Regions from separate parts of the Citrobacter pasteurii genome, predicted to be linked through region 3. Evidence: predicted binding sites of a transcription regulator. Region 3 holds the regulator's gene; each other region holds the start of a gene.

Region 1 (7,543 bases), 1.0 Mb from region 3:
GGTGCCCAGCTCCTGAATGGCTTTCTCGGTATCAAACGCCGGGTTGGCGCGCATGGTTTGCGCCGCGCTTTTCACTGCTTTCTGATCTTTCGGCGTGAACGCGCGCAGGGCGTGCTGCACGCGGTTACCCAACTGGCCAAGCACGTTGTCCGGAATATCCGACGGATTTTGCGAGACGAACCACACGCCGACCCCTTTCGAGCGAATCAGACGGATCACCTGCTCGATTTTATCCAGCAGCACCTGCGGGGCATCGTTGAACAGCAGGTGCGCTTCATCGAAGAAGAACACCAGTTTTGGCTTCTCCAGATCGCCCGCTTCCGGCAATTGTTCGTACAGTTCGGAGAGCATCCACAGCAGGCTGGCAGCGTACAGTTTGGGCATCTGGTAGAGCTTCTCGGCGCTGAGGATATTAATCATCCCTTTGCCGCTGGCGTCGGTACGCATCCAGTCTTTGATGTCCAGCATCGGTTCGCCAAAAAAGTGCGCCGCACCCTGTCGCTCCAGCGACAGCAGTCCGCGCTGGATAGCCCCGACCGAGGCGCTACTGATATTGCCGTACTGATTCTGGAAGGATTTGGCGTTATCGCCAATATACTGAGTGATGGCCCGCAGGTCTTTGAAATCGAGCAGCAGCAGACCCTGGTCATCGGCAATGCGGAAGATAATATCCAGTACGCCGGACTGCACATCGTTAAGGTTCAGCAAACGGGCCAGCAGCAGCGGACCGAGGTCAGATACCGTGGCTCGCACCGGGTGACCTTTTTCGCCGAAGATATCCCACACCGTGACCGGATTAGCATGCGGTTGCCAGTCGGTAATGCCGATATTTTTCAGGCGGGCGAGCAGCTTTTCAGAGGCCTGTCCTTCCTCGGCCACGCCGGTTAAGTCACCTTTCACATCGGCCATAAATACCGGTACGCCAATCTCGGACAACGATTCGGCCAGCTTTTGTAGTGTGACGGTTTTACCGGTCCCGGTCGCGCCGGTAATCAGCCCGTGACGGTTGGCCATGCCTGGCAGTAAAAACAGTTCGGTGTCCGACGTGCGGGCAATTAGCAGGGGTGCGCTCATTGAGATTTCCTCCATTTATCCTGCCTGGAGTATAGGCAATGTCCATCAAAGAGAGTATGCGATGGCGAGAGAAAATGACTTAAAGCGTATTGCCGTGATAAATCTGATACCCGAGATCGACGGTGTTGTGGTTATGGTCGTTGTTCTTGATTTTGCTCAGCAACATCTGCGCCGCCATACGGCCAATGTCAAAACGCGGGGTGATCACGCTGGCGAGACTTGGGATCATCTGCCTGCCCATTTCCAGCCCGTGAAAACCGGCAATTGAGATCTGTTCCGGAACGGCCAGCTCGCGCTCGCGGCACAGCAGCAGCGCGCCCATCGCAATATCGTCGTTAGTGCAAAACACGCCGTCTAAATCCGGATGCGCAGCCAGCGCGTCCCGCATCATCTGGGTGCCGAGATGAATGGACGAAATAGCGCGCGGATTGACGCGCAGCGGCACCAGACCACGACGCGTCATGGCATCGCAGTAGCCGCGATAGCGTTGTTCATCGCGGACATCATCTTTTGAACCAAGGTAGAGGATTTTGCGGCGCTGGCGTTTGTCCAGCATGGTGCTGACCATATCAAATGCCGCCTGACGGTTATCGAACCCTACTTCCATGTCCAGACGATCGCCCTGAATATCCATCAGTTCTACCACCGGTATGTTGGCTGAACGCAGAAATTTAACCGTGCGCAGAGTGTGATATTTCTCGGACAGGATAATGCCGTCGATATTATACGACAGCAGGTTGATCACCGACTCTTCCTCGGATTCCCGGTCATAATTGTAGTTGGCGATCAGCGTCTGATAGTTATGGTCCGAGGTGACTGACTCGATACCGGCCAGAATGTCAGCGAACAGCTGGTTTTGAAACGAGGGGATCAGCACGCCGAGCGTGTAGCTTTGCGCGTTAAGCAGCATCGCGGGCGCGCGGTTGGGGATGTAATTAATTTCCTCCATAATCTGCGCGATGCGTTCACCGGTTTCCTTTGCGACCTTTTTCGGCGAGCGAATGTAGCGGCTCACCGTCATTTTGGTCACGCCCGCCAGCGTGGCGATGTCTTGCAAAGAAATTCTGTGGTTCCTCATTTTCTCTCCAGTGCCGGGGAGCGCAGACCTGTGCTCCCCGGTAATACCGTCTTAATGCAGGATGGCGTTCAGCGCCAGAACCCCCAGCAGACCCATAATGGAAATCAGCGTTTCCATTACCGTCCATGTGCGCAACGTTTCGCCCACGCTGAGATTAAAATAGCCTTTAAACAGCCAGAATCCCGGATCGTTAACGTGGGACGCAATCACGCTGCCCGCGCCGGTAGCCAGCACCATCAGCGCCGGGTCAGCATGGGTGACGTTGATAATCGGCAGCACCACGCCTGCGGTGGTGATCGCCGCCACGGTGGCTGAACCGAGCGCGATGCGCAGCAAGGCGGCAACCGTCCAGCACATCAGCAACGGAGAAAGCGACGTGCCGGTCATCAGGTGCGAGATATATTGCCCCACGCCGCTGTCGACCAGAACCTGCTTAAACGCGCCGCCCCCGGCGATGATAAACACAATCATCGCAATTGCGCCGATAGAGTCGCCAATGATATCCATAATTTGCTCGATCGTACGTCCGTTACGTCGACCAAGGGTAAAAATGGCGAGTACGATAGCGATAAACAACGCGACCGCAGGGTTGCCGATAAACTCAAAGAACACCCGCACGCTGTTGGTTTTCGGCAGCGTAATTTCGCACACGGCGGCGACCGCCATCAGTATGACCGGGATTACCGCCGCAAAGATACTGTTCCAGAACGATGGCATCTCTTCTTCGGTGAACAGATGCGGGTTGAACAACCCTTCCGGCGGTGCTTTCTCAAAGCGGGTCAGCAGCTTAGAAAACAGCGGCCCGGCAACAATCACCGTCGGGATAGTAATAATAAATCCGTACAACAGGGTGGTACCGAGATTGGCCTCGAAAATGGTAGCAATCGCGGTCGGCCCTGGATGCGGCGGCAGAAAACAGTGGGTCACGGATAGCGCGGCGACCATCGGCACGCCGACATACAGCAGCGGCAGGCCGGACGAGGCCACCACCGTAAACACCAGCGGCAGCAGCAGAACAAAGCCGACTTCAAAAAACATTGCCAGACCGACCACCAGACCGGTGATCACCAGCGCCCACTGCACGCGTTTTTTACCGAACGTGCCAATCAGCGTGGTGGCGATGCGCTGGGCCGCACCGGTATCGGAAATCAGTTTGCCGAGCATTGCGCCGAAGCCGAGGATCATCGCCAGCCCGCCGAGCGTGCCACCGATCCCGTTTTGTATTGAGTGCAGAACGGCCTGTGCATCCATCCCTTCGGCAAAACCAACGACCGCCGCCACCAGAACCAGAGCAATAAAGCCGTTAACTTTAAAGCCAATCATCAGAACCAGGAGCAGCGCGACGCCTGCCGCAATTATTATTAATGGCATAATCGTTTCTCTTATATCCCCGTCATCCTGCAACTCGAATGATTTAGGGTGTCTGTGCCAAAAAGGCAGCGCCTGGGCGCTGCGTGATGTTGCGTTGTGTGGTATCAGACGGCGACCAGCATGCCGCCATCGACAAACAACAGGTGCCCGTTTACAAAATCGGATGCTTTAGAAGAGAGGAATACCGCCGCGCCGATCAGCTCCTGCGGATCGCCCCAGCGCGCGGCTGGCGTACGTTTGCACAGCCAGGAGGTGAAGGCTTCATCCTCGACCAGCGCTTTGGTCATCTCGGTTTTGAAGTAGCCCGGTGCGATCCCGTTGACCTGGATATTGTGGCGCGCCAGCTCAACGCACATTCCGCGGGTAAGCATTTTTACCGCGCCTTTCGAGGCGGCATACGGCGTGATGGTGTCGCGGCCCAGTTCGCTCTGCATGGAGCAGATGTTGATGACCTTCCCGGCCTGACGTTCCACCATGCGACGCGTTACCGCCTGCGAGACCAGGAATACCGCCGTCTGGTTAACGGCAATCACATCGTTCCAGTCCTGCTCCGGGAACTCGGTAAACGGATGGCGACGCTGGATACCGGCGTTATTCACCAGCACATCGATCGGGCCAATGTCTTTTTCGATATGGTCGATGGCGGCATCGATATCCTGTTTATGCGTAACATTGAACGGCGCGGCCACGGCGCGGATCCCTTCCTGCTGCAATTTGGCGACGGCGGCCTCCGCACGCTCCGGCGTAATGTCATTAACGATAATCTGTGCGCCATATTTACCCAGCCCGGTCGCCAGTAAATAACCAATACCCTGGGCTGAACCGGTGATCAGAATGTTTTTGCCGTCCAGTGAAAAAAGATCGTTCATCATGTTATTCCTTATTTTATGTCTTCGAAAACGAGCTGGACTTTCGCCGCCTGGGTTTTATCCCCGGCGAATATCAGCGCCTGTTCAAGCTCGGTAAACGGATATTCAGCGCTGAGTAACGGCAGCGGATCGATAACGTTATTCGCCAGCCACGACACCGCGGTGTTGAACTCGGTGGTAAAGCGGAACGAGCCTTTGAGCGCGATCTCTTTGCCGATCAGCATCATCATCGGGAAGTCCGGCACCGCGCCGCCCATGCCGACCTGCACCATCACGCCTCTCGCGCGGGTCACTTCCAGACAGGTGGTGATTGAGGACGGATGACCAGAGACTTCAAAGCTGACGTCGAAGTAGCCTTTCTCTTTTTTCCACGCGTCGAGCGAGTCCTGCTGCGGGTTAATCAGCGTATCGGCACCCATCTGTTGCGCCAGCGAGAGCGAGCGCGGGCTGATATCCGCACAGACGATTTCTGCCGCGCCGAGCGTTTTTACCGCGCTGACGATGAGGCAGCCGATAGGCCCGACGCCGGAGATAAACACGCGCTTGCCCTGCAGGTCGCCCGCTTCATGCGCGGCGTGGATCGCGACCGCCAACGGTTCGGCAAAGGCCATGACTTTTTCATCGGCCTCTTGAGGGTAGGGGATGCACTGCGCAGTATCGACGGTTTTAAACTGAGTGAAGCCGCCGTCGACGTGGGGAAAATACATGGCGCTGCCAAAAAAGCGCATTTCCGTGCACTGGTTTTCTTCATGCTGCAGACAGTATTTACAGTGGCCGCAGGGCTTCGACGGATTAATCGCCACCGACTGACCTTCATGTAATTCTGTTGAATCGCTGTGCACTACTTTACCAATAACTTCATGGCCTAAAATCATCGGCGCTTTAACGGTAAAATTACCGACTTTGCCTTCCTGATAATAATGTAAATCGGAACCACAAATTCCCCCGCGGGTAATTTGTACCAACGTTCCTTTATTATTCCATTCTATATTTTGGTCGGTAATGGCAACAGTTTTCTTACCCGCGACAACGCAGGATTGGGTTTTGACTTGCATAAATGCCTCACTGGTCAGGTAGTAACCTCGGCAGCATTTAAACGGTTTTAATTGTTATTATTTGTGATACAGATCACGCTGAGAAATTGTTACACTACAATGTTACGCATAACGTGATGCGCCCTGTAAATCTGCTCAGTCGCGGCAAAAAAAGGTGAGTTCTGCAATGTGGAAGGCGTAGTATCGCGCCATAGAATATGAATCTGGAGTTTTTTCAATGGCTGGGGAAAGTTATATTTTAATGGGCGTTTCGGGTAGCGGTAAATCTTTAATTGGCAGTAAAATTGCCGCTGTATTATCGGCTAAATTCATTGATGGCGACGATCTCCATCCCGCTAAAAATATTGATAAAATGTCTGAAGGTATTCCATTAACCGATGAAGACCGACTGCCGTGGCTGGCGCGATTAAATGACGCGTCATACAGTTTATTTAAAAAGAATGAGACCGGATTTATTGTCTGCTCGTCATTAAAAAAACAGTATCGCGATATATTGCGTCAGGGTAGCCCGAATGTGCATTTTCTGTGGCTGGACGGCGACTACGAGACCATTCTGGCACGCATGCAGCGTCGGGCAGGCCATTTTATGCCGGTGGGACTACTCAAAAGTCAGTTCGACGCGCTGGAATGTCCGCAGGACGATGAGAAAGATATTGCCCGCATCGACGTGAACCATGATATTGAGCATGTGACGGAACAGTGCCGCCAGGCGGTGCTCGCGTTTCGTAACGGGCAATAAGCCCAGCCCCTTGCGGGACTGAGCCCGGCATCAGAAGTCGGCTTTCAGCACCACGCGGTAGCGGGCCTTGCCATCACGCACGTGCTGGATTGCTTCGTTTATTTGCGACATCGGGTACAGCTCAGTGGTAGGCGACACCTTGCTGCGCCCGGCAAACTTCATCAGCTTGCGCAGCTCGAATGGCGTCCCGGTCGCCGAACCGGAGATGCTGCGATCCCCGACAATTAAGGTAAATGCCGGTACCGGCAGCGGCTTCAGCACTGCGCCGACGGTATGGAAGTTACCGCCGTAGGCCAACGCTTCAAAATAGGGCTGCCAGTCGAGATCGACGTTAACCGTGTTAATGATGAGATCGAACTGGCCCGCCAGCGCTTTTAGCGCATCCGGATCGCGGCTGTTGACCACCTTATCCGCTCCCATCGCCAGCACCTCCTGTTCTTTCGCCGGGTTGGAACTGAATGCGGTCACTTCACAACCCATCGCGTGTAACAGCTTAATGGCGATATGTCCCAGGCCGCCGATACCGATCACCCCGACGCGGCTGGTGGCGGTGATATGGTGCATCAGCAGCGGTTTGAACACGGTGATACCGCCGCACAGCAAGGGGCCAGCTGCCGCCAGATCGATACTCTCCGGCAGCGGGATCACCCACTGCCAGTCGGCTCGCAGCTTCTCGGCAAAGCCGCCGCGATTGAGAATAGTGGGAACGGAGCCTTCCAGGCAGTTAATCTGATTGCCGCTGATACAGGCGTCGCAATGCCCGCAACTGCGCGCCGTCCAGCCAATGCCGACGCGCTGACCAACCTTCAGACCCTTATCCTGCGCCGCGCTGCCGAGCGCTGCCACGCGACCAATCACCTCATGCCCGGCAACCAGCGGATACTGAGAGAATCCCCATTCGTTGTCGATCATCGACAAATCGGAATGGCAGATACCGCAGTAATCGACCTGGACTTCGACATCTTCCGGCTTAAGCTCGCCCGCATCATATTCATAGAGTTCGAGCTCGCTGCCCGCCGCTTTTGCGGCGTAGCTTTTTATCATCGACATCGTGTTTCCCTCAGTGTGGTGTTGAACTGGAAGTGTAGAGCATGGGGAAACGGGATGCTTCGCAGAAGGGGGGATTAAGGTGGTTGTTGCGGGGGATAAACTGTGATGGTGATTGCACGTGTGCAAGGTAATGCTGAAATTTTCAACACTTAGCAGGCCAGACACACGCTGGCGCTTGCATGGCGGCGCACGACAGGTATAATCCACAACGTTTTCCGCATCCCTTCCGTGCCGGAGTGGCGAAATCGGTAGACGCAGTTGATTCAAAATCAACCGTAGAAATACGTGCCGGTTCGAGTCCGGCCTT
Region 2 (7,543 bases), 1.4 Mb from region 3:
GCAAACGTGGCCGCACAACAAGCATCCCACACATTTTTCCGTGTCGCAGTGTGGTGTACGGGTCTCCTCATTCCACTCCATCGCCTGATGCCCACCGTCATAGCAGGAGATGTAGCAGCGACCACAGCCCACACATTTTTCGAGATTGATATGCGGATAGACGATGTAGCTACGATCAAGTTCTTCTGCAGGGATGATATTGGCGTTGGCGAGACCGACCATCTCCTCCAGCGAGTCAAATCCTTGATCGGCGAGGTAATGCGACAGCCCGCTTGCCATGTCCTCCACAATCCGATAGCCATACTGCATGATCCCGGTGGTCACCTGCAGCGTGGCAGCGCCTAACAGTAAAAATTCGGCGGCATCTTCCCAGGTTTCAATTCCCCCGATGCCGCTAATTGGGAAATCGTGCAGTTCGGAGTGCGTGCGCAATTGTTGGATAAAACGCAGGGCAATAGGTTTAACGGCCTTGCCGGAGTAGCCGGAGATACTGGATTTACCGTTGACGACCGGCATCCCGATTTTCCGGTTCAGGTCGATATTAGTGATGGATTTAACCGTATTGATGGTCGCGATACCGTCCGCACCTCCGCGTTTTGCCGCCAGCGCCACCTCACACATATCACCAATATTCGGTGTCATTTTAGCCAGCATTGGCAGGGAAGAGCCGCGTTTGACTGCCCGACAATATTTTTCAACCAGCTCAGGGCTTTGTCCTACATCGCTGCCCATAGCATGCGAGGTCATTTGCGGGCACGAGAAGTTACACTCGATCATGTCGGCACCCGCTTCTTCAACCAGGCGAGCCAGTTCCTGCCATTGTTGTTCATTTTCCCCCATGATCGACGCAATCAGAACCTTGTCCGGGTAGTCCTGTTTCAGGCGGCGTATTGCGGCCAGATTCTCCTCCAGCGGATGCTCGGCAATTTGCTCCATGTTTTTGAAGCCAATAAAGCCGGTATCTTCTTTGGTCAGATGGTCAAAGCGCGGGGAGACTTCATTGGCAATAAAGAACCCGATCGTTTTGAAAACAATACCGCCCCAGCCGCTATCATAGGCTTTGGCGCACATTTCATAACAGTTGCCCACCGGGGAGGAAGAGAGGCAGAACGGGTTGGGGAATTTGACACCGCAAAAGGTAATAGAAAGATCTTTCGTTAACATGAGCAAGCTCCCTCTAAATAGTGATGAATGGCCTGAGCCGCTTCTTTTCCGGTTTTCACGGCGTAAACAACCGTTTTGTCGCCCTCAACAATATCGCCCGCAGCAAACAGGACAGGATCGGCGGTTTGGTAGTTCTGCGTATCGATAAGATTGCGCTGGGGCTTTAACGCGGCGAAATTATCAAGCTGAGCATGTTGGCCAACGGCGAGAATAATGTGTTCGGCTTCAAGCGAGAGTTCTCCTGGCAAGCGTACGTGTTTAAAGGAAACCCGATTTCCGTTAACCGCCACCGGCGTGAAACCGTCAATAATTGATACCCCTAATGCCTGGGTGCTGTTGAATTCTTTGTCGCTGGCCGGGAAATCAGCCAGTTCTTCACGCGCAACACAGGTGACTGACGGGCAGCCCAACAGCTTCAATGTACTGGCGACATCCATCGCCACGTCGCCGCCGCCGATGATCAATGCACTTTTTGCGACGGTAATATCGCCGCTGGCTTGTCGGGCACGTTGCAGGAAATCGACGGCAATTTCAACGTGATTCGCTCTCTCAAACAGAGGTAACGTTGAACCGTAAGACATCCCTACGGTAATCAGTACCGCGCGATATTCCGCTTTGAGTTGCTCAATGGAAAGAGTATGGCCAACTTCGCAATTGCACCTGATGGTCACGCCCATTTCCACAATACGGGCAATCTCATGATCCAAAACCGTCTGCGGCAGACGAAACTCTGGAATACCATAGCGTAACCAGCCACCAGGCTGAGCCTGCTTTTCGAAGAGGGTGACGTCATAGCCAAGATTACTCAGCGTTACACTGGCCTGTAATCCGGCCGGGCCTGCACCGATGATGGCGACCTTGCCCTGCGTTTTTGTTGCGGGCTGATAGATTTTCATTGCCGTCTGCTGTTCAAAATCGGTAATAAAGCGCTGCAGACGCGCAATATCGATTGGTTTATCAATTCCTGAACGCGTACATCCGCGCTGGCATAATTTTTCGGTTGGGCATACCCGGGCGCACACCGCACCGAGCGCATTATTTTCCCGGATAGTTTCGGCCGCGCCTTTAAAATTGCGGAAATAAATGGAACGAATAAATTTCCCGGGGTCGGTTTGCGCCGGGCAATCCTGACTACAAGGGGCATCGTGACATAATAAACAGCGGGAAGCCTCTTTTATTGCTAATAAAGGGGTAAAAGCCGACGTGAGCTCATCCAGATAATTTTGTTGTGGCATATTTTCTTCCTTAATGCTTGAGTAAATTAAGGCAAAGCGTTAATAACAAAATATTAAAATAGAAAGGCTATTCTTAAGGCTAAGCACTGCAGGAAGAGTATTCTGTGAAAGGATTCACAAATAGAAGATAGTTTGAGGGAAATGCTGGCGGGCAGCATTAATCCCTTATATTGAAATGGTAACTATTATCATAATATTAGCTATTCTCAAGCGATAATATATAGGTAATATCGTTAGCGATAAAAGACTAAATAAACAACCATACCGAAAGATAAACATCCGCATCCAGCATAAACCAATACATAAGACCAGAACTGTAATGGGGCTTCATTCCGGTAGGCATAAACCGGCTCACGCGCATTCTTCTTAATTTTATCTACCGCGCCAGTACGCCAACCTTTCCAGGCTTCACGGAAACAAAACACGGGAATGAGCAAAAAGGCCAACACGACGAAAAGGGTTTGTACATCCATGCTTATTTTCCTTGTTTCTTTTGTAATTCGAGTAATTGTTCAGGCGTGACTGCCGGATATCCCTGCGCATCGTCCGGTACCTGATGCATGCCAGGAATTGGCACCAGGGGGCCTAAAAAGCGCGGTTCGCGTTTGAAAAGGTAGAGATCGGCGAGTGCGCCAAAACGGGCACCAAATTCACGTACCCGCACGGTGAGCATATCTTTTGGCGAAGGTACCGCATAGCACTGGGCCTGAATCCCCATATGCAGCGCAATAAATAAGGCGCGTTCACAGTGGAATCGCTGAGTAATGATGATGAAATCGTTGGTATCAAATACCTTGCGGGTACGCACGATGGAGTCGAGCGTACGAAACCCGGCGTAATCAAGCACAATGTCAGCCGGATCGACGCCTGCGGCAATCAAGTCTTTACGCATCGTCATCGGTTCGTTGTAGCTTTGCTGCGCGTTGTCGCCGCTCAGCAGCAGATAGTTTACTTTTCCGCTGTTATAGGCGTTCAATGCACCCTGAATGCGGTAGCGGTAATACTGGTTGATGACGCCGGTGCGGTAATACTTCGCTGTACCGAGAACCACACCCACCTGGCGGTAGGGCAAATCCTGCAGTTCGTCGTAGATGTAGGGAGCCGTCTTCCAGCTCATCCACCTGTCGAGTCCAAGCACAGTCAACAGCAGCAAGCCAAACAAGACTAACAGGCTGTAAAACACGCGCTTTAACATGCAGAAAACTCGTTATTTGGATGGAATTTCAATCAGGCTACTGTACCCAACGACGGAGCGCAAGAAACAGCAGTCTGATTGAGGGGATTTTAGGCATTCTGTGTATTGCCGGATGGCGGTGTAAACACCTTATCCGGCCTACAAACTGGCGTTATTGAGACCATTAACCGAGTAGTACGCGCTCGATATTATCGCAGCCCAGCGCGTTCAGGGTGGCAGACGTCGCGTCCCACTGGATAAGCGCCGCATCCGCTTTTTCTGCCAGCACCGCACGTTGAATGTCCGGATAGTCGTAACCGTTCAGACTCAACAGGTTTAATGCACCCTGCAACGGTGGCAGCGTTGGATTGAAGGCGGCGTTTTCAGCATAACTGCCGCTGAAAATCTGACCATCTTTACACTCCAGCGCCACGCCGCTTGGGGATTTGCTGTACGGCATATGGCATCTGTTGGCGGCGGCAATCGCCGCCTGGGTCAGCGCATCGCCTTGCAGCGCGAAGCCGTGATCCTGGTCATCCATCAACAGCGTTTTGATGTCGAGATCTTTTGGCCCAAAAGCGTCCGGCAGATAGTCGCGTAGTGCGTGTGGTTCACGCCCAGGCAGATGAATACGTAAATCCAGCCCGCTGTTCAGCTCATTCATAAACTGACGGCAGTGCCCGCAAGGGGTGTAGTTGACGGTAATCGCGGCGAGTCCTTTTTCGCCACGTAACCAGGCATGGCTAATAGCGCTCTGCTCGGCGTGAACGGTTTGCTGCATTGTGGCACCAAGAAACTCCATATTCCCACCGAAATACCAGGTTCCGCTGATACCTCGTGAGATTGCGCCGACGTTGAAGTTGGACAGCGGAGTACGCGCGCAGGCCGCAGCTAAAGGCAGCAGAGCGAATGCCAGCGCGTCTTCGTCCAGTCCCGATTCGCGTTTCAGCAAAGATACCTGCTCAGCCGTCAGCATGGCGGGGAAATGTACATCCGCCAGAATAGGGGCCAGGGCTGATTGCAAGTTATCCGCGAGTTGGGCAAAAGCAGTTTGAAAACGTGGATGCATGGCGTTGCCTCATAACAATGTAATGGAACCGTAGTTTACGGGCCTGATAGGGCTTTATATGTGATCCAAATCTCATTGTGTATGCAACTGATGAAACTTAAATGAAAAATGTGCAACGCATCGCAAATAAACAGCTTAAAAATGCTGATTAGCCAACCACTGCCAGGATAACCGGGAACAGGAAGGGGGCAACCAATGAGGTAATAATCCCGCAAATAACCAGCGCCAGAGAGCTAAACGCGCCTTCCTGGTAGTCCAGCTCTGCACAGCGTGCCGTGCCCAGGGCGTGCGAAGCGGTGCCCATGGCCAGCCCACGAGCCGCCTTAGTACGGATACGCATTGCATTGAGCAGGGTATGGCCAAATACGGCACCGAGGATACCGACAAAAATGACGCACACTGCGCTGATTGCCGGAATACCACCAATACTGCCACCCACAGCCATAGCGATAGGCGTGGTTACGGATTTAGGCATAATAGAGGCGGCAATCTCTGGTGAAGCCCCCATCAGCAGGGCAATGGATGTGCCCGTGACCATGGCCACGACACTGCCGGCAAAACAGATGGCGATAATGGATTTCCAGCGGGCACGGATTTGGTGCAGCTGTTCATATAACGGATAGGCCAGAGCGACGACAGCAGGTTGCAGTAAATCGTTCAGCACCTCGCTGCCTTTGAAGTAGTGATCGTAGGGGATACCGGTCAGCATCAGAAAGGGAATAATCACCACCATGGCGACCAGCAACGGGTTCAATAGCGGCATTTTAAATCGCGCTGCCAGCTTACGTGCAGCAAAAAATACCGCCAGGGTGAGGGGTAACGACCACCAGATATACGACATCATTGTTTAGACCCTTTTTGGCCAACGATTTTGCGTTCGCCGTGAACAATGTGCGAGCTCCAACTCACTACCAGGAATACGACCAGTGTACTGATGGTGCAGGACACCACGACCGGACCAAATTGTGCGCGTAGCAAGTCAAAGTACTGCATGATCCCCACGCCAATCGGGACAAACAGCAGGGCCATATAACGAATCAGTACGTAGCAACCTGGGTTTACCCATTTTGCCGGTAAGATCTGTAATGCCAGTAATACAAACAGAATCAGCATGCCGATAATGCTGCCCGGAATCGTTATAGGCAGCAGTGATGCAAGAAAAATACCTGCATAGAGGCAGGCATAAATGAGGACGAATGCGCGTAAATATTGCCAGATAATGTTCAGTGACTTGCTCATAATTGAAACCCTTGACGAGACTGATTCATCATACAATTAAACTTTAAAACGTGCTACCGATCACATCATGAATTCTAAGCATAGTGGAAATAGATATCAGGAACATCAGGCAATGCCCCTAATCAGCATAACCAAATCTGTGCCCGGCGCTGAGACGCTTTAATCTCCTGCATAGAGACGTTACCATAGCGCCTCTCTTTTTTGCGGGTAACAATATGCGTGTTTTACTGGCGCCGATGGAAGGCGTGCTCGACTCACTGGTGCGCGAGCTGCTGACTGAAGTGAATGATTATGATCTCTGTATCACCGAATTTGTTCGCGTGGTAGATCAACTACTACCGGTAAAAGTCTTTCACCGCATTTGCCCTGAACTGCTTAACGCCAGCCGCACAACATCTGGTACCCCTGTGCGTATACAACTGCTGGGGCAGTATCCGCAGTGGCTGGCAGAAAATGCAGCCCGCGCGGTTGAGCTGGGTTCGTATGGTGTCGATCTAAACTGTGGCTGTCCGTCGAAGCTGGTGAACGGCAGCGGCGGCGGCGCAACGTTACTGAAGGACCCTGAGCTGATTTACCGTGGCGCGAAGGCCATGCGTGATGCGGTTCCGGCTCATTTACCGGTGACGGTAAAAGTGCGTCTGGGCTGGGACAGCAGTGACAGGCAGTTCGAAATCGCTGATGCCGTCCAGCAGGCTGGTGCCAGCGAGTTGGTGGTGCACGGTCGAACCAAAGAGCAGGGCTATAAGGCCGAGCACATTAACTGGCAGGCTATTGGTGAGATTCGCCAGCGTCTCAATATCCCGATTATCGCGAATGGTGAGATCTGGGACTGGCAAAGCGCACAGGACTGTATGGCCATCAGCGGCTGCGATGCCGTGATGATCGGGCGTGGTGCGCTTAATATTCCGAATTTGAGTCGCGTGGTGAAATATAACGAACCACGTATGCCATGGCCTGAAGTCGTGACGTTACTGCAAAAATATACCCGACTGGAAAAACAGGGTGATACCGGGCTGTATCATGTGGCGCGTATCAAACAGTGGCTGGGCTATCTTCGTAAAGAATATGTTGAAGCGACAGAACTGTTTCAGGAAATTCGGGCTTTGAATAATTCACCAGATATTGCACGCGCGATTCAGTCCATCACAAGTGCTGCCTGATTTATTGCCGGATGGCGGCGTACCCGCCTTATCCGGCCTACGGAACGGACGCGTAATTCGTAGGCCTGATCAGCGCAGCGCCATCAGGCATCAGGATTACACAGGCTTACGTACGCTGAGCAGAAATATCATCGGGCGTTCTTTTTCTTCGTCCAGCGCCGGGTTGGCGGCAATTTGTTCAGCCGATAGACCCCATTAATCCAAACAAACAATCTCAAATCCGGTGGTAACCAGGGCGTTAATCCAGGTTGCCAGCTTACGATGTTGTTTTTTGACGCCTTCAGCAAACCAGTTACTGATGCGCTCGCCTTCCTGCTGATAGTGATTAAGCGGCCAGGAAAACTGCGCGGTATTTTATAACTCAGTTGAATTATTTTTACAGAACAATTTGTTATGTATATGTTTTTTAATCATGTGATTTTATTTCAAAAGATGTATTGCCACGCGTAACTAAAAAAGAGAATGTGGTAAGTCGTACTCTCTGTGCATCTTTTCTAACCTG
Region 3 (7,543 bases):
TTATTCGCTCGGTGGAAACATGCTGGCCTGCCTGCTGGCAAAAGAAGGGAACACGATCCCCATTGATGCGGCAGTTATCGTCTCTGCACCGTTTGTGCTGGAAGCCTGTAGTTATCACATGGAGAAAGGTTTCTCCCGCGTCTACCAGCGCTACCTGCTCAATCTGCTGAAAGCCAACGCCTCACGGAAACTGGAAGCCTACCCGGGGTCGCTGCCGGTGAGCCTCGCGCAATTAAAATCCCTGCGCCGTATTCGCGATTTCGACGATTTGATCACAGCTAAAATCCACGGTTTTGCTGACGCTATAGATTACTATCGTCAGTGCAGCGCCATGCCACTGTTGAATCGGATCGCCAAACCGACGCTGATTATCCATGCCAAAGACGATCCGTTTATGGATAGTCATGTCATCCCGCAACCCGAGAATCTGCCCCCGCAGGTGGAGTATCAACTCACCGAGCACGGTGGACACGTCGGATTTATTGGCGGCACGTTACGTCGCCCTGAGATGTGGCTGGAATCCCGTATTCCCGACTGGCTGACAACATATCTGGAGGCATCATCATGATGATTCCCTGGCAAGACATCTCCCCGGACGCGCTGGACAACCTGATTGAAAGCTTTGTCTTGCGCGAAGGCACCGATTATGGTGAACATGAACGCTCGCTCGAACAAAAAGTCGCCGACGTCAGACGCCAGTTACAATCTGGCGAAGCCATCCTGGTATGGTCAGAACTGCATGAAACGGTCAACATTATGCCGCGGAAACAGTTTCGCGAATAATCGGTTGTCGACGGCTGACTATAATAAAAAACCAACCTGTTTATGGAGTTGTTATGTCTGCCAAACATCCGGTGATTGCGGTAACAGGATCCAGCGGCGCGGGGACCACCACCACCAGCCTCGCGTTTCGTAAAATTTTCGCACAGTTAAATCTGCGCGCCGCCGAGGTGGAAGGTGACAGTTTTCACCGCTATACCCGTCCGGAGATGGACATGGCGATTCGCAAAGCACGCGATGCAGGGCGGCATATCAGCTACTTCGGCCCCGAAGCTAACGACTTCGGTCTGCTGGAGCAAACCTTCATTGAATACGGCCAGACGGGCAAAGGTCAGTCGCGTAAATACCTGCACACCTATGATGAGGCCGTACCGTGGAATCAGGTTCCGGGAACATTTACCCCCTGGCAGCCGCTGCCTGAACCGACGGATGTCCTGTTCTATGAAGGATTGCACGGCGGCGTAGTAACCCCGCAACAAAATGTGGCGCGGCATGTCGATCTGCTGGTTGGCGTGGTGCCGATCGTCAACCTGGAGTGGATCCAGAAGCTGACCCGCGATACCAGCGAGCGTGGACACTCGCGCGAAGCGGTGATGGATTCGGTGGTGCGCTCAATGGACGATTACATCAATTACATCACGCCACAGTTTTCCCGTACGCATATCAACTTCCAGCGCGTACCGACCGTCGACACCTCTAATCCCTTTGCCGCCAAGAGCATTCCGTCACTCGATGAAAGCTTTGTCGTGATTCATTTTCGTAATCTGGAAGGGATCGACTTCCCGTGGCTACTGGCGATGCTGCAGGGCTCATTCATTTCGCATATCAATACGTTGGTCGTACCGGGCGGAAAAATGGGTCTGGCGATGGAATTGATTATGCTGCCGCTGGTCCAGCGCCTGATGGAAGGCAAAAAGATAGAGTGATATGTGGAAAGCGCCCGATGGCGCTTCGCTTATCGGGCCTACGACTCAACATCACCCTGTAGGCCGGATAAGGCAACGCCGCCATCCGGCATCAGCAATTACGCGGCAACCACTTCATAGGAATGGGTGATATTCACCGCCTTTTCCAGCATCAGCGCCACGGAGCAATATTTTTCCGCCGAAAGATCTACCGCACGCGCGACGGAAGCATCTTTCAGGTCGCGACCCGTTACGATGAAATGCAGGTTAATGTGGGTAAACAGACGCGGCGCTTCTTCACGACGCTCAGAGGTGAGCTTCACTTCGCAGTTGGTGACATCCTGACGACCCTTTTGCAGGATCGACACCACATCAATGGCGCTACACCCCCCTGCCGCCATTAACACCATCTCCATCGGACTCGGCGCTTTATCACCAGAGTTACCGTCCATCAAAATTTGGTGGCCTGAGGCGGACTCACCGAGGAAGGTTAGCCCCTCAACCCACTTTACACGCGCTTGCATATTTCGTAACTCCAATGTTTCAATTTTCCTGACAGATTACGCGTACATAACAATTCTCGCAACGGAAGGCGACCTGCGTCATGCTGAAGCGAGACACCAGGAGACACACGGCGAAAGCTATGCTAAAACAGTCAGGATGCTACAGTAATACATTGACGTACTGCATGTATGCAGAGGACATCACATTACAGGCCGTCGCACGTATTGACAGCCCCCTTCCCAGGTAGCGGGAAGCACATTTTTGCAAACCCAGAGACAGGTTGTTTTTTGGCTCTGGAGACAGCTTATAACAGAGGATAACCGCGCATGGTGCTTGGCAAACCGCAAACAGACCCGACTCTCGAATGGTTCTTGTCTCATTGCCATATTCATAAGTACCCATCGAAGAGCACGCTGATTCACCAGGGTGAAAAAGCGGAAACGTTGTATTACATCGTTAAAGGCTCAGTGGCAGTGCTGATCAAAGATGAAGAAGGGAAAGAAATGATCCTCTCTTATCTGAATCAGGGCGATTTTATTGGTGAATTAGGCCTCTTCGAAGAAGGCCAGGAACGTAGCGCCTGGGTACGTGCCAAAACCGCATGTGAAGTCGCTGAAATTTCCTACAAAAAATTTCGCCAATTAATCCAGGTCAACCCAGATATTCTGATGCGTCTGTCTTCTCAGATGGCTCGTCGTCTGCAGGTAACGTCTGAAAAAGTAGGCAACCTTGCCTTCCTCGACGTAACTGGTCGTATCGCCCAGACTCTGCTGAATCTGGCGAAACAGCCTGACGCAATGACTCACCCGGACGGCATGCAGATTAAAATCACCCGTCAGGAAATTGGCCAGATCGTTGGCTGTTCCCGTGAAACCGTTGGTCGTATCCTGAAAATGCTGGAAGATCAGAATCTGATCTCCGCGCATGGTAAGACCATCGTCGTCTACGGCACGCGTTAATCCCATCGACATGGCGTGTTACGTAGTAATGCGCCATTTTTGTTTGCTCCGATGTGGCGAAGACTGATTTATCACCCCGAGATCAACTACGCACTACGACAGACGCTGGTGCTATGTTTACCTGTGGCTGTCGGTCTGATCATCGGTCAGCTTCATCTGGGGCTCTTATTCTCCCTCGTCCCTGCCTGCTGCAATATTGCCGGTCTTGATACCCCGCATAAGCGCTTTTTCAAACGTTTGGTTATAGGCGCGTCGCTGTTTGCCGGCTGCAGCCTGATTATGCAGTTACTGCTGGCACAGACTATACCGCTGCCGCTGATCCTCACCGGCCTGACGCTGATTCTCGGTGTGACCGCCGAGCTAAGCCCGTTACATGCGCGACTTCTGCCCGCCTCGCTGATCGCGGCGATTTTCACACTGAGTCTGGCCGGCAACATGCCCGTCTGGGAGCCACTGCTGATCTATGCGCTGGGGACAGTATGGTACGGCCTGTTCAACTGGTTCTGGTTCTGGATGTGGCGCGAGCAGCCGCTGCGCGAATCGCTCAGTTTGTTGTACCGCGAATTAGCCGATTACTGTGAGGCCAAGTACAGCCTGCTGACCCAGCATGCCGATCCCGAAAAAGCGCTGCCTCCCCTACTGGTACGCCAACAAAAAGCGGTGGATTTGATTACCCAGTGCTATCAGCAAATGCATATGCTGTCGGCACATCGCAACAACGATTATAAGCGCCTGCTACGTGCCTTTCAGGAGGCGCTCGATCTACAGGAACATATTTCCGTTAGCCTCCACCAGCCGGAAGAGGTGCAAAAGCTGGTCGAACGTAGCCACGCCGAACAGGTGATTCGCTGGAATGCGCGCACCGTCGCCGAACGCCTTCGCGTTCTGGCTGATGACATTTTGTATCACCGCTTGCCGACGCGTTTTTCAATGGATAAACAAATTGGCACGCTGGAAAAAATCGCCAACCAGCATCCGGACAATCCGGTAGGACAATTTTGCTACTGGCACTTCAGCCGTATTGCCCGCGTGCTACGCACCCAGCGCCCGCTGTATGCACGGGATTTAATGGCTGACAAGCAGCGTCGGCTGCCGCTGATCCCTGCCCTGAAAAGCTATCTGTCGTTGAAATCCCCGGCGCTGCGTAATGCCGGACGCATCAGCGTCATGTTGAGCATTGCCAGCCTGATGGGCAGCGCCTTACACCTGCCCAAACCCTACTGGATTTTGATGACAATCCTGTTCGTCACGCAAAATGGCTACGGGGCAACCCGGGTGCGTATTTTACACCGCTCGGTGGGCACGCTTGTCGGCCTGGTGATTGCAGGTGTTACGCTGCACTTTCATATTCAGGAAGGTTACACGCTGGCAGGCATGCTGCTGATAACCCTGGTGAGTTATCTGACCATCCGCAAAAACTACGGCTGGGCTACCGTCGGCTTTACGGTCACCGCGGTATATACCCTGCAACTGCTGACGCTGAACGGGGAACAGTTTATCGTGCCGCGGTTTATCGATACGATCACTGGCTGCCTGATCGCTTTTGGCGGGATGCTCTGGCTGTGGCCGCAGTGGCAGAGCGGTTTGCTGCGTAAAAACGCCCACGATGCGTTAGAAGCCGATCAGGAGGCCATTCGCCTGATTCTTAGCAACGATCCCCAGGCCACACCGCTGGCGTATCAACGCATGCGGGTCAACCAGGCGCATAACACGCTGTTCAACTCGCTGAACCAGGCGATGCAGGAGCCTGGGTTCAACTCGCACTATCTGGCGGACATGAAACTGTGGGTTACGCATAGCCAGTTCATCGTCGAGCACATCAATGCAATGACTACCCTGGCAAGGGAACATACGATGCTGACGCCGGATTTGGCGCAGCGGTATCTGGAGTCCTGTGAAATTGCGATCCAGCGCTGTCAGCAGCGGCTGGAATATGACGGTCCCGGAAGCTCCGGCGATGTGAATATTCTCGAAGCGCCAGAGATGCTGTCCCATGGGCCTTTAAGCACCCTTGAGCAGCATCTGCAGCGGGTTTTGGGGCATCTGAACACCATGCATACCATTTCGTCGGTTGCATGGCGTCAGCGACCGCACCATGGGATCTGGCTGAGCCGCCGGTTGCGGGACATGAAAGGTTAAGAGAGTTGCCGGATGGCGGCGTAAACGCCTTATCCGGCCTACAGAGTAAGGTGTGATTCGTAGGCCGGATAAGCGTAGCGCCATCCGGCAATCCGTCAACCCACCACTTTCGCCACGGCCTGCGCGAAGCGCTGCATCCCTTCATCAATATCGGTCTGCTCCACCACCAGCGACGGCGCGAAACGCATCACGTCCGGTCCGGCGTTCAGCACCATCACCCCTTCATTCGCCGCGGCGTACAAGAAATCACGCGCCTGGCCTTTAAACTGCGGCTTCAACTCAGCGCCAATCAACAGTCCCATGCCGCGAATATCGCTGAAAATATCAAACTGCTGATCAATTTTCTGCAAATGCTGCACAAACGCCTGGCGTTTGGCCTGAATACCTTCCAGCACTTCCGGCGTGTTGATGGTATCAAACGCCGCTCCCGCAACCGCGCAGGCCAATGGGTTACCACCGTAGGTCGAACCATGCGAGCCAACATGGAATGCGGAGGCTATCTCCAGCGTCGTCAGTACCGCGCTCACCGGGAAGCCGCCGCCAAGAGCCTTAGCGCTGGTGAGGATATCCGGCGTCACGCCGTAGTGCATATAGGCAAACAAATCGCCGGTACGCCCCATCCCGCTCTGCACCTCATCAAATACCAACAACGCCTGGTGCTGATCGCAGAGTTCGCGCAAACCTTGCAGGAATTCCGGCGTTGCCGCAGTAACGCCGCCCTCCCCCTGAATTGGCTCAACCACCACCGCGCAGGTGTGATCGTCCATCACCGCTTTGACCGCATGCAGATCGTTAAACGGTACATGGATGATATCTGCCGGCTTTGGTCCAAAGCCGTCGGAATATTTCGGCTGCCCGCCGACGGATACGGTAAACAGCGAGCGACCATGAAACGCGTTATGGAAGGCAATGATTTTGGTTTTGAACGGGCTATGACGCACGCAGGCATAGTGGCGCGCCAGCTTAAAGGCGGTTTCGTTAGCTTCGGTACCGGAGTTCATGAACAGTACGCGCTCGGCGAAAGTCGCATCAATGAGTTTACGACCTAAGCGTAACGCCGGTTCGTTGGTGAAAACGTTGCTGGTATGCCACAGGGTTTCACCCTGGGTTTTTAACGCCTCGACCAGTGCCGGATGGCAATGCCCTAACGCGGTCACTGCAATGCCGCCCGCGAAATCAACGTACTCTTTACCCTGTTGATCCCAGATTCGACTTCCTTTCCCCTTTACCGGAATAAACTCTGCCGGTGCATAAATCGGCAGAATTACTTCATCGAATGTTGCGCGCGTAATTGCAGTTTGTTCAGTTGCCATGTCATTGCCACCCTGTTAAGCAGAAATGTTAGTGAAATTATAATCACAAAATATGAATAAAAAATCACTGAATAGCAACCACAAATCACCGGTTGAGGAAATTAGCCAGCAGCTGATGCCCCTGTTCGCTGAGAATACTCTCCGGGTGAAACTGCACCCCCTCCATATCCCACTCCCGGTGGCGAATACCCATGATCTCCTGCGTTTCACTCCACGCAGTCACTTCAAAGCACTCAGGCAACGTCTGAGGTGCGACCACCAACGAATGGTAGCGCGTCACCGTTAGCGGGTTTGCCAATCCCTGAAAAACGCCCTGCCCGTTATGCGTAATCGGCGACGTTTTACCATGCATCACTTTCGCCGCCCGTACAACGGTCGCGCCAAAGGCCTGCGCCATCGCCTGATGGCCCAGACAAACGCCCAGCAGAGGGATCTTACCCGCATAATGGCGAATGACATCCAGCGAGATGCCCGCATCATCCGGCGTGCATGGCCCCGGGGAAATGACGATTTTCTGCGGATTCAGCGCATCAATTTGCGCCAGCGTCAGCGCGTCATTGCGTCTGACAAGAACATCTGCGCCCAGTTCGCAGAAGTATTGATACAGGTTCCAGGTAAAAGAATCGTAGTTATCGATAAGCAGGATCATGGCGGCTCCGGTACAGAAGAACCGCGCTATTCTACTCAGTTTCCAGGGCTTCGCTTACCACTTTACGAAATATCGCCTGCAGTGCGGACAGGTCCCCCATGGCGCCGCTTTGATTTGCCTGGTTCCACTCCTCAACCTGGATGCCCTCCCAGTTGAGTATATACCCGGCATGAATCGCCAACTGTTCGAAGAAAATACGCTGCGCCAGACCACTGCCGATGCGAAACGGGTGTAGCACGTTAATTTCACAGTAGTAGTGTGCGAGGCGGTCGACAAACTTGTCTTCCGATAACC
Region 4 (7,543 bases), 950 kb from region 3:
GTGGTGTTAACCCACCGTTGTTTTTATGTGGCCTAAGACGGTTGTAATATCCGCTCAGATACTGCATCACATCTTTCTCTGCTCCGCTTCTGTTTCAGTAGCTGTAGTGGCCGAGTAATATTGGCCACAGTTTTACAGACAAAAAGGATGGTTAGAGACCAGGTGGCAAATCTACAACCCATAGCGATTTTTGAATGTAAAATGCCCGATGAGTTTCATCGGGCATTATCAGGCTGAAAAGTGTCAATTTCTACCAGGATTAGTAACCTAAATAGTTAAACACAATTGATTAGAAACCAAAACTCAAGCCAACCGCAACACCAGTATTGTGTTGGGTATCAAGAGAGGCCTTCGCAGAAAGAGTGGCATTCTTACCAACATTATAATACGCACCAGCAGCCATGGATTGTTCACCACCAAATGTAGCTGCGCCCATACCGAAGTTGAAATCATAGCCAAATTTTTGTGGAATTGCAGTCATCGCCATTGCGCCAGCAATACCTGCTTTTGCTTGTTTATCGTTATCATCAATTTTGTTATCCAGGTTATTTACTCGGCCATCAAGTTGGGAGAACTTGTTATCGGTATAATTGTTTGCCTGGGTGAGCGAATTATCGACATACGCTTTACCATCTGCGCGATTTTTGGCTGAAGTTGTATCGGTGTAAGCATAAGAAGTGCTGATTGCATCTGCTTTTGCGACATCAGTATAACTATTTGCCGTCGCAATCGCTTCGTTTTTAGCCGTTGCAGTGGTGGTGTCAGTATAGCTGTTGGCAGTGCTGATAGCGTCCTGCTTAGCGACATCAGTATAACTATTTGCCGTCGCAATCGCTTCGTTTTTAGCCGTTGCAGTGGTGGTGTCAGTATAGCTATTGGCAGTGCTGATAGCGTCCTGCTTAGCGACATCAGTATAACTATTTGCCGTCGCAATTGCTTCGTTTTTAGCCGTTGCGGTGGTGGTATCAGTATAGCTGTTGGCGGTGTTGATAGCGTCCTGCTTAGCGACATCAGTATAGCTGTTGGCGGTGTTGATAGCGTCCTGCTTAGCGGTATCAGTATAGCTGTTGGCGGTGTCGATAGCGTTCTGTGTAGCGGTATCAGTATAGCTGTTGGCGGTGTCGATAGCGTCCTGCTTAGCGGTATCAGTATAGCTGTTGGCGGTGTCGATAGCGTTCTGTGTAGCGGTATCAGTATATGATTTACTGTCAGCAGTGCTGTTTGCGATATCTTGAGATAAACCAGTTGCAACATCGTCTACGTGATTGCTCAAATCACTAATAGAACTGGTGTTAGCGGCGATATCTGCAGTGTTGGCCGTGGTACGGGTATCAAGGTCTGCGATGTCCGAGGCGTTATCGGCAATAGCGCTGGTATTGGCTGCTATGTCTGTAGTGTTGGTTGCAGTTGCCGCAGTGTTGGCTGCTATGTCTGTAGTGTTGGTTGCAATTGCCGCGGTGTTGTCTGTCGTACGGGTATCAAGGTCTGCGATGTCCGAGGCGTTATCGGCAATAGCGCTGGTATTGGCTGCTATGTCTGTAGTGTTGGCTGCAGTTGCTGCAGTGTTGGCTGCTATGTCTGTAGTGTTGGCTGCTATGTCTGTAGTGTTGGTTGCAATTGCTGCAGTGTTGGCTGCTATGTCTGTAGAGTTGGCTGCAGTTGCCGCAGTGTTGGCTGCTATGTCTGTAGTGTTGGTTGCAATTGCTGCAGTGTTGGCTGCTATGTCTGTAGTGTTGGTTGCAATTGCCGCGGTGTTGTCTGTCGTACGGGTATCAAGGTCTGCGATGTCCGAGGCGTTATCAGCAATAGCGCTGGTATTGGCTGCTATGTCTGTAGTGTTGGTTGCAGTTGCCGCAGTGTTGGCTGCTATGTCTGTAGTGTTGGTTGCAATTGCCGCAGTGTTGTCTGTCGTACGGGTATCAAGGTCTGCGATGTCCGAGGCGTTATCGGCAATAGCGCTGGTGTTGGCTGCTATGTCTGTAGAGTTGGCTGCAGTTGCCGCAGTGTTGGCTGCTACTTCCCCTTCCAGGGTTTGAGTGGCAGCTGTCACTGCATCATCAACATATTTCTCGGTTGCATTATCGTCAGGCCCAGCAAAAACAACACTCGGTAATAATGCGCATGAAATAACAATAGTAAGCGCGCTACGTTTAAAATTCATAAGTGATAATCTCCGTATATATTATTGTAAAATAACAAGGGCAATATTGATTTATTCCTAATGAGATGAGGTTGCTCTAATACTATAAATCCTTGTTATGTGTAATAAGGTTTCTGCATCTAACGTCACGCGGATTATAAAATTATCATTTGTTAGTTCAATTTTATTATTTATTATGGATGTGATTTTTTTGTTTTTTTTTGTATTTAAAAACAATGGGTAATATCTTTTTTTTAAGGATTTTCTTGTTGTTTTTTTGGGATTTATGCCCGAAAACTGGATGTGGATATATAAAATAAAGATAATTATTGTTTTGATGAATTTATTTCTTGTGTGAATTTTTTATGTGTCACATATTAGTGGTGTATTTATTGTTGGCTGTATAATAAGTTGGTTTGAATATGAATGTTATATGTATATATTTGTCTTGATATATACAATTAGAGGGGGAAGTATGTGAGGTGATTTGATCTATATTAAAGGCTCTGGTATAAAGTTGGACTGCACCCCAATAGTTGGACGCTCCAGTTCTTTATGGCAAATCCAAAATATTCCCTCGGAACCAGATAGTCTGTAGTCAGACGCTACCTCTCCGGTATTGATGGTGTTACCTAAAAAACAACAATTATTCTCCTGAATTTCGGAAAGCTGTTGACTGAGCTTCACTCTGTGAAGAACTTACGATGCGCGAATCAGCGGCACGATTTCACATCTCAAATGAAAGTGTTGTCCCGTACTGGGTTAATGTGTACAAATTCTAAGACCAGAAAGGACTTCTGAGTATAAAACGCGGCTGGGGCAAACCAATGTCAAAACAATCAATAACATCCCCACTTACCGATGCGGGACTGGAAAAGCTCTATCCCGAAGAATTACGGGCTGAACTCCGTTATTTGCAATATCCATTACTACACCTACGAGCGGATGAGTTTTAAAATACAAGGCCTGAGCCCGGTAGAATACCGAACCCAAGCCCTGAAAGCCGCTGTCCCATTTTATGAGTGCAGACTATAACCCTGAGCCTTTTGTTAGGCTTCGTTTTCCGCCAGTTCACGCAGATACTGGAAGATCTGACGTGCTGATTTCGGCGGCTTGTTGCCTTCTTTCTCTTTCTTCGCGTTACGAACCAGAGAGCGAAGCTGCTGGCGATCGGCGGTTGGCCACAGGTTCAGCACCTCTTCTACAGCATCATCACCTTCGACGATCAGGCGATCGCGCAGTTGCTCAAGCTTGTGAAACAGTACAACCTGTTGGTTGTGACGGTTTTTCAGCTTGTCCAGCGCCTGACGGATAGGATCAACATCGCGCTGGCGCAACATTTTGCCAATCAGCTGCAGCTGACGGCGGCGACCTTCCATCTTAATCCGCTGGGCCAGCTCAATCGCGGCACGTAAATCCGCATCGAGCGGGATTTTATCCAGCGCGTTTTTCCCCAGTTCGACCAGTTCCACACCCAGGCGTTTTAACTCCTCGGCGTCACGTTTAATTTCACTTTTACTGACCCAGATAATTTCATCGTCTTCGTCTTCGATGTCATCACCGGGAACGTCGTCGAGCCAGTCTTCGGGCTGCTTAGTCATGTCAGGCTCCTTAAAAAAAGAGGCTAATGTTACCAGTTAAGATGCGCACTGAAAAACGGTTCTCTGTTAGACTTCAGAGAAACTCTCTCTACATTATGGCATTTGCGATGAAAGTAATCTCACAAGTTGAAGCGCAGCGTAAGATTCTGGAAGAAGCGGTCTCGACGGCACTGGAATTAGCGTCAGGTAAGTCGGATGGCGCGGAAGTCGCTGTAAGCAAGACCACGGGTATTAGCGTCAGCACCCGTTATGGTGAAGTGGAGAACGTCGAATTCAATAGCGATGGCGCGTTGGGGATTACGGTTTACCACCAGAACCGTAAGGGCAGCGCATCGTCCACCGATTTAAGTCCGCAGGCGATTGCCCGTACCGTGCAGGCCGCGCTGGATATCGCCCGTTACACTTCACCGGATCCGTGCGCAGGCGTGGCGGATAAAGACCTGCTGGCCTTTGATGCGCCCGATCTGGATCTGTTCCACCCAGCTGAAGTCTCCCCTGACGAAGCTATCGAACTGGCGGCGCGCGCTGAACAGGCAGCGTTGCAGGCGGACAAACGCATCACCAATACCGAAGGCGGCAGCTTTAACAGCCACTATGGCATCAAAGTGTTTGGTAACAGCCACGGCATGCTGCAGGGCTACTGCTCCACACGACATTCCCTTTCCAGCTGCGTGATCGCGGAAGAAAATGGCGATATGGAACGCGATTACGCTTACACCATTGGCCGTGCGATGGGTGATCTGCAAACGCCGGAATGGGTGGGGGCCGACTGTGCGCGCCGCACGTTATCGCGCCTGTCGCCGCGTAAGCTCTCCACCATGAAAGCACCGGTTATTTTTGCCAACGAAGTGGCGACCGGACTCTTCGGACACCTGGTCGGCGCGATTGCCGGTGGTTCGGTGTACCGCAAATCGACCTTCCTGCTGGATTCGCTGGGCAAACAAATTCTGCCGGAATGGCTGACCATTGAAGAGCATCCGCACCTGCTGAAGGGACTGGCGTCGTCGCCATTCGACAGTGAAGGGGTACGGACTGAGCGCCGTGACATCATTAAAGACGGCGTGCTGACTCAATGGCTGTTAACCAACTATTCCGCACGTAAGCTGGGGCTGAAGAGCACCGGGCATGCGGGCGGGATCCACAACTGGCGAATTCCGGGACAGGGTCTAAGCTTCGAGCAGTTGCTCAAAGAGATGGGCACAGGCCTGGTGGTGACTGAGCTGATGGGGCAGGGCGTGAGCGGTATTACCGGAGATTACTCGCGCGGCGCGGCGGGCTTCTGGGTTGAAAATGGCGAAATTCAGTACCCGGTGAGCGAAATTACCATCGCCGGTAACTTAAAAGATATGTGGCGAAATATCGTCACCGTCGGTAATGATATTGAAACCCGCAGCAATATACAGTGTGGTTCGGTACTGTTGCCGGAGATGAAGATCGCCGGGCAGTAATACTCGTTAATGCGTTAATTTTTAATAATAAAAAAGGAAGTGAGCAATGCGTAAACACCTGTTAGCGATCGTCGCGGCTTCAACGCTGGTTCTTGGTTCTTCTGCGTTTGCAGCCGATCTTGAAGACGACATGGGGATCCTCAACGACAACCTGAAGATCGTTGAAAAAACGGATAACGCGACCGAGCTAAAAGATGCGTTAACCAAAATGCGTACAGCTGCGCTGGATGCACAAAAGGGAACGCCACCGAAGCTGGAAAGCAAATCCCCTGATAGCCCGGAGATGAAAGATTTTCGTCACGGTTTTGACACGCTGATCGGTCAGATTGATGGCGCGCTTAAGCTGGCGAATGAAGGTAAAGTCTCAGAGGCGAAAGCCGCAGCGGAAGAGCTGAAAACAACCCGCAACGCTTACCACAAGAAGTACCGCTAATGTGTTGTATCCGGCCTGTGTAGTCCGCAGGTCGGATAAACCGTCATCGCGTCGCTATCCGGCAACACCATTCCCCATAAGTAAACGCTATACCCATCACATTTTTTCATTTTTATCACCCACGCATTGTTCGTTCTGCCCTCCACTTTCCTTGTTCCTCATGCGATCTCAATCACATTATTCCAGCGATAAATCGTGAACCCGACCCGTTTTGCGGCACAGATCACTGTCGCTGCGTCCCTTTCCACTTCGAAGTGGAAAACAACTCGCTACAAACTTTTAACCTCCACCGCTACTTTACCCTCAGAGCCATTAGTGGGGTAAGACGAGTGAATAACGGAGCTGTAATGAATGACATGGGGGAATCGGTGGAACTGGCCGACCGCATGCTGGCGCAGGTGTATGCCTTGCTGCGTGAATGCCACATTATTCCCAACGCAGTACAAGAACAGATGCTGACGTCGCATGTTCGCGCCATGGCGCACCGCTCGGTAACGGGTGAACCCTTACCTGAAGTCGATGCCAGCTTGTTTGATGAAATTTCTGCCGAATCAATGGCGCTTGCCCGCGACGTCGTCGCCGAGTTTGGCAATCTTCCTGAGGAAGAGGCCTGGCTGCTGTCGGTGCACTTCGAAGTCGCGAAAGACAACCTTTAAGGAGCAAAAGATGGAACAGATTACCGTAGTGATTGGCGATCGTCTGGGTAAAGGCCAGAAAGTGGCGGCAGGCGTTGAGAAAGCGGGTGGCCGTGCGGTTGTGGTACCGGGCGTTGCCGCTGATATGAAGCTGGGTGATGTGATGAAAGCGGAAAACGCCACCTTTGGTATCTCGTTTTGCGGCAGCGGCGGGGCGGGGGCGATTACCGCGCAGACCAAATACGGCTACAAGGCGAAATACGGCATGCGCTCGGTTGATGAAGGCGTAACGGCCATCAACGAAGGTTGCAACGTGCTGGGGTTCGGCTTTATGGACAAAGAAGAGCTCGGCGAGCGCCTGGTACAGGCGTGGCAAAAGAAACACGGCGCTTAAGTATGAAAGAGCAATTCACCACCACGGTGAGAGTCACTGGCAAGGGCGAGGCTAAAGCGCGCGCCTTTGCCGATGCCCTGAACCACGTTCAGGCTGCGGTGATGAAAGCATCGTCGCATATCTTACTGCGTATTGAGCCACAGGATGTGCAGGTTGTTCAAGCACGTGAAACGGTGCGCAAAGAGGCGTTTTTATTTCTCTTTCTGCGCCGGGAAAGACGCACCTTCAGCGTGGAGCTGGATGTGACCGTCAACGTGACTGCCATCAATCTCGACAAGGTGGATTTCGTTACGCAACGCTGATTCTTTATTAAAAGGCATAAATATGTTCCTGATAATATTAATAAAATCGCTCATCATTGGTGGCCTGGTTGGCGTCGGTGTCGGCGCTGGGGCTGCACGCATGTTTCATGCGCCTACCACTCAAGGGATGGGCGCGTTTCGTACTCTGGGAGAACTGAATTCCTGCGAAGGGGATCCGGCTTCTCACTTCTCGTTCGGCCTGGGCTTCTTCTTTAACGCCTGGGCTTCTTCCGTTGCGGCGGGGGCGTTCACGCAGGATGTCGACCATCGCATCATCCCCAACTGGGGCGCCGCCGCGCTGATGGTTAAAAACCGCAACGTCGGTGAAACGTTGCACGATCCCAAGCGCATGGCGATTGCCTGTGGTGTTATCGGGATGATTGTCGTGACCTTCCTTAACCTCACCGCGTCATCCGTACCGGAAGCGCTGCAAGTTACCGCCGTTAAGGTGCTGGTTCCTGCAGCCAACCTGCTGGTCAACACGGTAATGCCGGTGATCTTCTGGCTGGCGGCGATCGATGCCGGTAAGAAATCAGGCTTCTGGGCCACCGTCTTTGGCGGCGCGGCGCAACTGATTATGGGTAACGCTG

The links. The regulator CRP, encoded in region 3, controls carbon source genes, mostly activating them, when cyclic AMP is high. The targets are predictions, from matches to a motif close to ATGTGANNNNNNTCACAT.
Positions count from the first base shown of each region.
Region 1: a site for CRP is predicted at 5,509-5,526, ahead of idnD (L-idonate 5-dehydrogenase). Genes of this name have one in related genera too.
Region 2: a site for CRP is predicted at 4,701-4,718, ahead of cdd (cytidine deaminase). Genes of this name have one in related genera too.
Region 4: a site for CRP is predicted at 5,783-5,800, ahead of I6L54_RS22340 (glycine dehydrogenase). Genes of this name have one in related genera too.

Region 1 is NZ_CP077262.1:4,580,032-4,587,574, reverse strand. Features, by position in the region: gene I6L54_RS22130 (helicase HerA-like C-terminal domain-containing protein) at 1-1,074, opposite strand, end outside; gene idnR (DNA-binding transcriptional regulator IdnR) at 1,154-2,152, opposite strand; gene idnT (gnt-II system L-idonate transporter) at 2,204-3,523, opposite strand; gene idnO (gluconate 5-dehydrogenase) at 3,628-4,392, opposite strand; gene idnD (L-idonate 5-dehydrogenase) at 4,404-5,447, opposite strand; gene idnK (gluconokinase) at 5,665-6,186, shown strand; gene ahr (NADPH-dependent aldehyde reductase Ahr) at 6,217-7,236, opposite strand; tRNA gene I6L54_RS22095 (tRNA-Leu) at 7,467-7,543, shown strand, end outside.
Region 2 is NZ_CP077262.1:2,056,211-2,063,753, forward strand. Features, by position in the region: gene preA (NAD-dependent dihydropyrimidine dehydrogenase subunit PreA) at 1-1,164, opposite strand, end outside; gene I6L54_RS09860 (NAD(P)-dependent oxidoreductase) at 1,158-2,399, opposite strand; gene I6L54_RS09865 (DUF2542 family protein) at 2,633-2,872, opposite strand; gene sanA (outer membrane permeability protein SanA) at 2,875-3,594, opposite strand; gene cdd (cytidine deaminase) at 3,758-4,642, opposite strand; gene I6L54_RS09880 (CidB/LrgB family autolysis modulator) at 4,791-5,486, opposite strand; gene I6L54_RS09885 (CidA/LrgA family protein) at 5,483-5,881, opposite strand; gene dusC (tRNA dihydrouridine(16) synthase DusC) at 6,097-7,041, shown strand; partial or broken gene I6L54_RS09895 (SAM-dependent methyltransferase) at 7,138-7,386, opposite strand.
Region 3 is NZ_CP077262.1:656,213-663,755, reverse strand. Features, by position in the region: partial or broken gene I6L54_RS03180 (hydrolase) at 1-568, shown strand, start outside; gene I6L54_RS03175 (YheU family protein) at 565-783, shown strand; gene I6L54_RS03170 (phosphoribulokinase) at 837-1,706, shown strand; gene I6L54_RS03165 (OsmC family protein) at 1,805-2,209, opposite strand; gene crp (cAMP-activated global transcriptional regulator CRP) at 2,516-3,148, shown strand; gene I6L54_RS03155 (YccS/YhfK family putative transporter) at 3,200-5,287, shown strand; gene argD (bifunctional acetylornithine/succinyldiaminopimelate transaminase) at 5,383-6,600, opposite strand; gene pabA (aminodeoxychorismate synthase component 2) at 6,686-7,249, opposite strand; gene I6L54_RS03140 (putative adenosine monophosphate-protein transferase Fic) at 7,281-7,543, opposite strand, start outside.
Region 4 is NZ_CP077262.1:4,627,959-4,635,501, reverse strand. Features, by position in the region: gene I6L54_RS22365 (YadA-like family protein) at 290-2,161, opposite strand; partial or broken gene I6L54_RS22360 (IS3 family transposase) at 3,062-3,175, shown strand; gene yjgA (ribosome biogenesis factor YjgA) at 3,190-3,741, opposite strand; gene pmbA (metalloprotease PmbA) at 3,837-5,189, shown strand; gene cybC (cytochrome b562) at 5,236-5,622, shown strand; gene I6L54_RS22340 (glycine dehydrogenase) at 5,970-6,278, shown strand; gene I6L54_RS22335 (SFCGS family glycine-rich protein) at 6,289-6,651, shown strand; gene I6L54_RS22330 (DUF4312 family protein) at 6,654-6,953, shown strand; gene I6L54_RS22325 (DUF4311 domain-containing protein) at 6,976-7,543, shown strand, end outside.